4 regions of the Comamonas sp. 7D-2 genome follow, and region 1 is predicted to be linked to each of the others. Evidence: predicted binding sites of a transcription regulator. Region 1 holds the regulator's gene; each other region holds the start of a gene.
What was found. The regulator FNR, encoded in region 1, switches genes on or off when oxygen is low (the NO sensors DNR and NnrR bind a similar motif). The targets are predictions, from matches to a motif close to TTGATNNNNATCAA.
Positions count from the first base shown of each region.

Region 1 (2,199 bases):
CACCGCGGGATCAAAGTCCTGCACGCCAAAGCTCAGGCGATTGAACCCCATGTCCTTGAGAGCTCTCAGCCGCTCGTTGCTGACGGTGCGCGGATCGACCTCGATGGAGTACTCGCCCGCGGGATCCAGCTTGAAATGTTCACGCATCAAAACCATCAGCTGCTGCAACTCGGCATCGCTGAAAAAGGTCGGTGTGCCTCCGCCCAGATGCAGCTGGCTTACGAGTTGACCTTTGCCGCAATGCTCGGTATGCATGGCCAGCTCGCGGCTCAGGTAGTCCAGATACTCGGCAGCCTTCTCATGATGCTTGGTCACGATCTTGTTGCAGGCGCAGTAATAGCAAAGCGACTCACAGAACGGCACATGCACATAAACGGACAGGGGCAAAGCGCGCGAGCCAGAATGCGTCTTGCGCTGCTTGAGTGCCAGTATGTAGTCGTCTGCACCAAAAGCCTCAACAAAACGGTCGGCTGTTGGGAACGATGTGTAGCGTGGGCCGGGGATATCAAAGCGGCTCAGCAACTCAGGCGTGACTGCGGTCATAACTGGGAGTTAGGGTGCGCCCACACTCTGTATAGAGCAGATTTCAATGGAAATCAGATCCTGAAAATCATGCCCAAAATAGGCAAAAGCGCATGTTTTTGAACGAATACAGGCAATGTGCCCCAAGGCAATCACCCTGTCCTTGATGAAAATCAAGAGACCTCAAGGCAAGTGCTGCGACAATTTGATCCATCTCATCTTCAACCACGAGGTCAATGACCAGCGCGACTCTCCACTCTGTGTCTGTCTGCGCCGTTGCTAAAAGCCCATGAATCTTCAGACCATCAAAGCATCCTGCTCCAACTGCAATCTGCGTGAACTGTGCATGCCCATGGGCCTGGACGATGAACAAATGGAGCGCATTGACGAGATTGTGGCCACGCGCCGCAAGGTCAAGCGCGGTGGGCTGCTGTTTCGCAATGGCGAAGAGTTCACCTCGCTGTATGCCATTCGAACCGGCTTCTTCAAGACCAGCGTGGCCACCGAAGACGGGCGCGATCAGGTCACAGGCTTTCAGATGGCTGGCGAAATCATTGGTCTGGACGGCATCGTCAACGACCACCACACTTGTGATGCCGTGGCCCTGGAAGACGCCGAGGTCTGCGTCATGCCGTTTGACAAACTGGAGCAGCTCTCGCGCGAGGTCACTGCCCTGCAGAACCATGTGCACAAGGTCATGAGCCGCGAAATCGTGCGCGAGCATGGCGTGATGCTGCTGCTGGGCAGCATGCGTGCCGAAGAGCGCCTGGCGGCCTTTGTGTTGAACCTGGTCCAGCGCCTGTCGGCACGCGGCTTTTCCAAGTCGGAACTGGTGCTGCGCATGACGCGCGAAGAAATCGGCAGTTACCTGGGCCTCAAGCTCGAGACCGTGAGCCGCACTTTCTCCAAATTTGCAGAGGAAGGTATTGTGGAAGTCAAGCAGCGCCACCTGCGCATCCTGGATACCGAGGCGCTCAAACGCATCGTCAACAGCCAGCAATGCCAGAACTGAACCGAGTCGACAGACACTCTCAAGACAAAGCCCGCGGACAGCGGGCTTTTTTGTCTGTGCGAATTAATCGGGCAGAGGCTCGGAAACGATGCCGCCATTGAGATCGCTGACGGAGCGACCCAGCATCACCGTCATCGCACCTCCGATCAGGGTCACGACCCAGAAGGCAAAAAAAGCGACCGTATAGATGGCCTGGCGCGACCAGTCCAGGGGGGAGCCCAGCCAGTGCACATCCAGCGGGTCCACAAAGGCGAAAACCACCATCTCCATGATTGCTGCCGCCAGAAAGGCCGGCCAGACAATCCACATCCAGCGTCGAGCATCCATCCTGATTCTCCTTGGGCTGTGGGCTTGGTCATATTTTGCACAACAGTGGTGACCGTTCATGCAGGACTGCGGGCATGCACCGTGGCGGGAAACCCTGAACTACTCTCTTTTCAGGAGCATCCTGCGCCATCTGGATATCAAAAAACCATTTACTTCTACATCAACGTTAGACAGAACATGCGCAACACGCTCTGATTTTGATATCGGCAACAAAAAAGGCCGCAAAAGCGACCTTGGCGGAGCAAGCGCCAGAGCACTCAGCGATCCAGCGGATGGTCCTTGGCTGGCGTGGCCGCATGATTGCGGCCGGTGACTGCTGGGGCCAGGCTTTTTTCACT
Region 1 covers NZ_CP094238.1:2,173,440-2,175,638, reverse strand. The annotation lists gene hemN (oxygen-independent coproporphyrinogen III oxidase) at 1-543, opposite strand, end outside; gene fnr (fumarate/nitrate reduction transcriptional regulator Fnr) at 812-1,534, shown strand; gene MPZ60_RS10050 (hypothetical protein) at 1,598-1,861, opposite strand; gene MPZ60_RS10045 (FixH family protein) at 2,119-2,199, opposite strand, start outside.

Region 2 (2,199 bases), 1.8 Mb from region 1:
CCTTAACATGGTTCAAAAGGGAAATCCGCGACGCGGCCGCCAGCAATGCTGTAATGGCTGATGCCGCGTCGATGATTCGGCCATTTTTTCACAGGAGTGTTGATGCAAGCTATCTCAGCCCCACAAAAGGCCGACAGTCGCAAGAAGCCCCCCATGCCAGGAGGCGAGCTGTAATGGATATCAAGCCGTTGATCACCCTGGTCGCCATCATCAACCCGCTGGCCATCGTCCCGTTCTTCATCCACTACACGGCCGGCTTCGACGCCGAGCAGCGCTGGCAGACGATTCGCACCGCCGCCTTTGCCGCCTTCTGCGTGATTGCGGTCTGCGCCCTGCTGGGGCTGCAGATTCTGCAGTTCTTCAATATCTCGCTGCAAAGCTTTCAGGTCGGCGGCGGTCTGCTGCTGCTGATCAGCGCGATGAACATGCTCAACGCCCGTCCCGCCGAAGACCGCCCCAACAATGCCACGCTGGCAGCCGGCGTCGAAAAGGCCGCCGAGGGCAACAGCATTGCCGTCGTGCCGCTGACCATTCCGCTGCTGACCGGGCCTGCCGCCATGTCCACCGTGGTGATCTATGCCGATCAGGCGCGCACCATCTGGCAGCATGTGGCGCTGGTCGGTTACGGCGTGGTGGTGGCCGCAGCCATCATGGTGTGCTTTTCATTGGCCCACCCGATTGCCCGCGTACTGGGCAAGACCGGCATCAATGTGATGACCCGGCTCATGGGACTGATTCTGGCCGCGCTGGCCATCGAGGTGATGGCCGGCGGACTGATCAAGATCTTCCCCATCCTGGCCTCCCCGGCAATATACCCTTGACCCCCTGAGCGGCTGCGCCGCTTCCCCCAAGGGGGACGGCGCGGCGGCGCTTGCTCGCTGTCTCTCTCCTTAGCGCGTGCCAGTTTCAGGCAGTTACCACTCCATTTTTTCAGTTTCACCACAGGCACCACCACAGCCGGTGATCGGCTCTGCAGGCAAAGCCTCGGGCACCAGCACCGCGCCGGTCACCGGGTCAAAGCCCGCGCGGCGCATATGCAGGGCCAGGGCGGCATCCATGTTCTGCGCATGGTGGCTGAACCACGGACCCAGCTCGGCCGCCATATGGCGGATCGTGGCCAGATCGCCCTGCCCGCCCTTGACCGCCCCCTCGCGCAGCACGGCCAGCACCACCTTGTGCTGCTGGCTGTGGCAGTTGCCCGTGGCAAAGCCCGTGGTCTGCATCCAGCGGTCTTCCTGATCGAAGTGCTGCTGGGTATGGGCAATCAGCTCGTCCCAGAGCGCGCACAGCTGCTCGTCGCCCGCAGCTTCCACCTGGGCCAGCAGGGTGACGAACTCTTCATGCACCGCGTCCATGACGGGAAAATCCAGGATGAGAGCGGCATTCCATTCGAGGCTGGCCATGGCAGTTCCTTGTGCGAGGTTGAGGAACTGGCAGCTTAAGAACAAGGCCCGGCCCGGCCATTGACCCACATCAGCAAAGCAGCTGCCCGCGAGTAAGCAGGACTTGCCCGGAATCAACAAAGCCCTGCATGGCAGGGCTTTGGGAGCGGAAATGCCTGGGACTGGTCAGGCCCTAGCGCCCGTAACCCTGCAACCAGCGGCTGAGCTGGACAGCCGCCTCATCCACCGCGCGTGCCATGGCCTGGGCACCGCCGGCTGCGTCGGCCGAGGCAGCCGGAACCTCGACCGTGAACACCTTCTGGCCCAGCAACTGGTTGCCTGCACTCTCGCCGACACCGATCAGGCTGGCGCTCAGGCGCAGCAGCGCACGGCTGTTGCTGGCGTTGTCGAAGACCTGGTTGAACTCGTCCACCGTCACGCGCAGCTGCGCAATCGAGCGCTTGTCGGCCAACAGGGGGCGGACATTGTCCTTGCCCGAAAGCACGGGGCGCTCCAGCCCCAGACGCATGCGCAGGCGCTGCTCCACCATCTGGGCGGGAGGCAGGCTCCAGCGCGCGTTCTGGTAGGCACGCAGTTGCTGGCTGTCGCTGTAGTTCAGACGGTAGAACATGGCCGTCAGGCCCTCGGGCAGGCCCGGAGCCTGGACTTCGGCCAGCACCAGAGGCACCGGCGCCACCAAAGGGGCGGCTGCGTTGGCGGCCGGCGCGGCCAGGTCGGCCACGCCCAGGTCATAGCGCACCGGCTGCGTGGGCGCCGTGGGCAGGCCCGAGCAGGCGGCGAGCGCCAGTACCAGGGA
Region 2 covers NZ_CP094238.1:325,849-328,047, reverse strand. The annotation lists gene MPZ60_RS01440 (MarC family protein) at 174-821, shown strand; gene MPZ60_RS01435 (hemerythrin domain-containing protein) at 915-1,403, opposite strand; gene MPZ60_RS01430 (ABC-type transport auxiliary lipoprotein family protein) at 1,576-2,199, opposite strand, start outside.
Region 2: a site for FNR is predicted at 1,464-1,477, ahead of MPZ60_RS01435 (hemerythrin domain-containing protein). Genes of this name have one in related genera too.

Region 3 (2,199 bases), 2.6 Mb from region 1:
ACGGCAACGGCCTCCGCAAACTGAACCGCACTTCTGCACACCGCAAGGCAATGCTGCAGAACATGATGAACTCGCTGATCGAGCACGAAGCAATCAAGACCACGGTCCCCAAGGCCAAGGAACTGCGTCGCGTCATCGAGCCCATGATCACTCTGGCCAAGGTTGATACCGTGGCTAACCGCCGTCTGGCTTTCGACCGTCTGCGCGACCGCGACAGCGTGACCAAGCTGTTCAACGTGCTGGGTCCCCGCAACGCTCAGCGTCCCGGTGGCTACACACGTATCCTGAAGATGGGCTTCCGCGTGGGCGACAACGCTCCCATGGCCTATGTGGAGCTGGTCGAGCGCGCTGAAGAAGCCGCTGCAGCAGCTGAATAAGCCAGGGCAGGCTGCAAAGCCTGCTATAATTTGGAAATACCGCGCGATGGAGCAGTCTGGTAGCTCGTTGGGCTCATAACCCAAAGGTCGGAGGTTCAAATCCTTCTCGCGCAACCAAATTGAAAAGGTCACGACAATGTCGTGACCTTTTTTTTGTCCATTTTCCATTGAAGGGCGGCAGCGCTGGTATCAGCCCGTCATCCCTCCCGGCGCTGTGCCCGAGCGCCGGCTCAAATGCTCGCGCACCCGGCTGGCGATCACCTGGGCGATTTCCGGGCTCAGCACCTCGCTGATATGCAGTACCTCGGTGTAGTGCAGATAGAGCAGGCCGCGCAAGGTCCTGAATGCCGTCTCATGTTCGGCACCGCAGATGCCGGCATCGTTGGCCAGCACGCGTTCGACGGCACCGGGGTCGAGCAGCCGGATCTTGCAGATAGCAGCCTGATGCAGTATCGCTAGATCTATTTCTTCAAGGCGGCTTTCCCATTCATCGGGCAGGAATCGGTTCGCTGGCATTTAGAGTGTCTCTCCTGCTGAATCCATGGGCATGTGCCCAATGCTTGAATACTGGCATGTACGAGGTCTTGCCATCGGTTTTGCTTCTGCAAGTCTTGCCGTTGATCAAACTTTGGTAACGTAAAAGTCGGCCTGGAGTCGAAGCCATGCGGCACTGCATCATGATGCCAGTCTGCGACCCGAGCGCCAATGTCCGTCGGGGACTCCTGGCTTTTGCTGGGCTGAGGTATGGTGTCTCGATGCGCTGCAGGTAAAGAAAAGGACTTCTATGTTCGAGAAGATCGTCTCGATGTTCCGTTACTTCAAATCGGCCGTTCCGTTTCGGGTCGTGCCTGCACTGATTTCCACCCTGGTGCTGACCGGTCTGCTGCTGATGCCGGTGCCTGCGGGACTGGACAGCAAGGCCTGGCAACTGGTGGCCATTTTTCTGACGACCATCGTGGCGATCATCCTCAAGGTCATGCCCATAGGCGTGATGGCATTGATGGCGATTGTCATCGTGTCGCTGTCTCAGGTGACCTCCAGTTCGTCCAAAGGTGCGATCACGGATGCGCTGAGCAGCTTTGCGAATCCCCTGATCTGGCTGATCGTGGTGGCGGTTCTGATCTCGCGCGGTCTCAAGAAGACGGGGCTCGGCAACCGCATCGGATTGCTGTTCATTGCGCTGATGGGCAAGCGCACCATAGGCATAGGTTACGGACTCGCAATCTGTGAGCTGGTACTGGCCCCGTTCACACCCAGCAACACGGCACGCGGTGGCGGCATCGTGCACCCGATCATGAAGTCCATCGCCAACGCCTTTGAATCGGACCCGGCCAAGGGAACGCAAGGCAAGGTCGGGACCTATCTGGCGCTGGTCAACTACCATTCCAATCCGATCACCTCGGCCATGTTCCTGACCGCGACGGCGCCCAATCCTCTGGTCGTGGACTTGGTGGCCAAGGCCACGGGTCAGTCCCTGCACCTGAGCTGGACAAGTTGGGCTCTGTACATGCTGCTGCCAGGGCTGCTGTGTCTGCTGTTGATGCCGCTGGCGATCTATCTGCTGTCGCCACCCGAACTCAAGGCCACGCCCAATGCCGTGGAGTATGCGCGTGCCGAAATGGCCCGCATGGGCCCGCTGTCGGGCAAGGAGCGCGTGATGCTCGGCACCTTCGGCGTGATGCTGCTGCTATGGGCGAATGTGCCGCAAATGCTGTTCGGCCCGGCGTTCACGCTGGACCCGACCGTGGTGGCTTTTCTCGGTTTGTTCGCCCTGATCATCACGGGGACCATCGATTGGGATGATGTGCTGTCCGAGAAAAGC
Region 3 covers NZ_CP094238.1:5,035,809-5,038,007, reverse strand. The annotation lists gene rplQ (50S ribosomal protein L17) at 1-377, shown strand, start outside; tRNA gene MPZ60_RS23115 (tRNA-Met) at 418-494, shown strand; gene MPZ60_RS23110 (hypothetical protein) at 567-893, opposite strand; gene MPZ60_RS23105 (DASS family sodium-coupled anion symporter) at 1,162-2,199, shown strand, end outside.
Region 3: a site for FNR is predicted at 989-1,002, ahead of MPZ60_RS23105 (DASS family sodium-coupled anion symporter). Genes of this name have one in related genera too.

Region 4 (2,199 bases), 2.7 Mb from region 1:
AGAAAATCGGCAGCGGAAAATCGCCAGGTGGCAGGCCGTTGAGCGAAATCGTGCCGCCGCGACGCACCATGCCCAGAGCCTGCTCGAAAGCCTTGGGCGACACGGCCGTGACCAGCACGCCATGGGCGCCCTCGATCTCTCTTTGCAGATAGGCCGCCGGGTCGGTGTTCATGGCGTTGACGGTGACGGTGGCGCCCAGCTGGCGTGCCAGTGCGAGCTTGCTGTCGTCGATGTCGACCGCCGCGACATTGAAGCCCATGGCCTTGGCATATTGCACGGCCATATGGCCCAGGCCGCCGATGCCGGAAATCACCACCCAGTCGCCGGGCTTGGCATCGGTGACTTTCAGGCCCTTGTACACCGTGACCCCGGCGCAGAGCACGGGAGCGACGTCGATAAAGCTCACGTTGGACGGCAGATGGCCCACATAGTTGGGGTCGGCCAGTGCGTAATCGGCAAAGCCGCCGTTGACCGAATAGCCGGTATTGGTCTGAGATTCGCACAAGGTTTCCCAGCCGCCTATGCAGTGGCGGCAGAAGCCGCAGGCGCTGTGCAGCCAGGGCACGCCCACGCGATCACCTTCCTTGACATGCTTGACGTTCTTGCCCACCGCTGCCACATGGCCCACGCCCTCATGGCCGGGAATGAAGGGCGGATGAGGCTTGACGGGCCAGTCGCCTTCGGCCGCATGCAGATCGGTGTGGCAGACGCCGGAGGCGGCAATCTTGACCAGGATCTGATCGTCTGCCGGTCGGGGTACCGGCATTTCTTCGATCGTGAGCGGCTTCCCGAAGGAACGCACCACGGCGGCTTTCATGGTCTGGGGTAAGGACATCAGAGCACCTCCTTGAAGCAAGAGGGCAAGGCCGCGGCCTGTGGGCCGGACACTTGCCCGTCAAAGAACCATACCGGTATGGAATGGGTGTTGCAGCGGGCTTCGTGACCCGCCGCATGGCCCGGGCGGAGCGAACCGCCGCAGCCGTCTCGTACTGTGCAATGGCTGCAGCATAGCTTCTTTGACTTAACTCAAGCCGCGCCCATCCCTGCCTTCTGGGCCTTGGCGCGCGGACGGCTAGGCACCGTCTTCCAGATAGGCGGCAATCGCCTGCTCGCGCGCCTTGCTCACTGCGTCACCGATGGCCTTGCCCTTGAGGCCGCGCTGCGCTGCGGTCTGGGCGACCGGGCCGGTTTCCACGGCAAGCGCCGCTTTCAGGGCATTGCCCAGGCGCTGGCGCTGCGGATAGGCCGCATCTTCAAAGCCCAGACGTCCGCGCGCGTCGCATTCGCAGGCCTGCAGGGCTTCCTCGAAGCGCTGGGGCTTGCGTATGGCATCGCAGCGCTCGAGCAGGCGCAGCAGGGCGGCGGCATTGAGTTCGTGGCTGCGGTGGATGTTGCCATGCTCGCGCGCCACGACCTCGGCCAGCTCCTTGCAGTCGTTGGGCACGCGCCAGCGCTCGCAGACCAGCAGCAGCAGGCGGGCACTGCGCTGCTCATGGCCGATATGGCGGGGCAGCACATCGGCTGGAGTGGTGCCTTTGCCGAAGTCATGGCACAGGCAGGCAAAGCGCACGGACAGCGGTGCCTGCAAGCGGGCCGACATGTCCAGCACCATCATGGCATGCACGCCGCAATCGATCTCGGGGTGGTATTCGGCGCGCTGGGGCACGCCCCAGAGCTTGTCGAGTTCGGGCAGCAGCCGGACCAGCGCTCCGCATTCGCGCAGGATCTCGAACATGCGCGAGGGCCGGGCCTCCATCAGGCCGCGGCTGATTTCCTGCCACACGCGCTCGGGCACCAGGGCATCGACCTCTCCGGCCGCCACCATCTCGCGCATGAGTTCCATGGTCTCGGGCGCGACGGAAAAATCGGTGAAGCGCGCCGCAAAGCGGGCCAGACGCAGAATGCGTACCGGGTCTTCGCGGAAGGCATCGGTCACATGGCGCAGCACGCGATCCTTGAGATCCTGCTGGCCGTGGTAGGGGTCCACCAGGTCTTCGAGGTTGCCGTTGCCTGTCCAGTCTGCGGGAGCAGCGATGGAGTTGATGGTGAGATCGCGCCGCGCCAGGTCTTCTTCCAGCGTCACATCGGCGGCGGTGTGGACCACAAAGCCGCGATAGCCCATGCCGTTCTTGCGCTCGGTGCGTGCCAGCGCATATTCCTCATGGGTCCGGGGGTGCAGAAACACCGGAAAGTCGCGCC
Region 4 covers NZ_CP094238.1:4,853,706-4,855,904, reverse strand. The annotation lists gene adhP (alcohol dehydrogenase AdhP) at 1-835, opposite strand, end outside; gene MPZ60_RS22310 (multifunctional CCA addition/repair protein) at 1,073-2,199, opposite strand, start outside.
Region 4: a site for FNR is predicted at 1,017-1,030, ahead of adhP (alcohol dehydrogenase AdhP). Genes of this name have one in related genera too.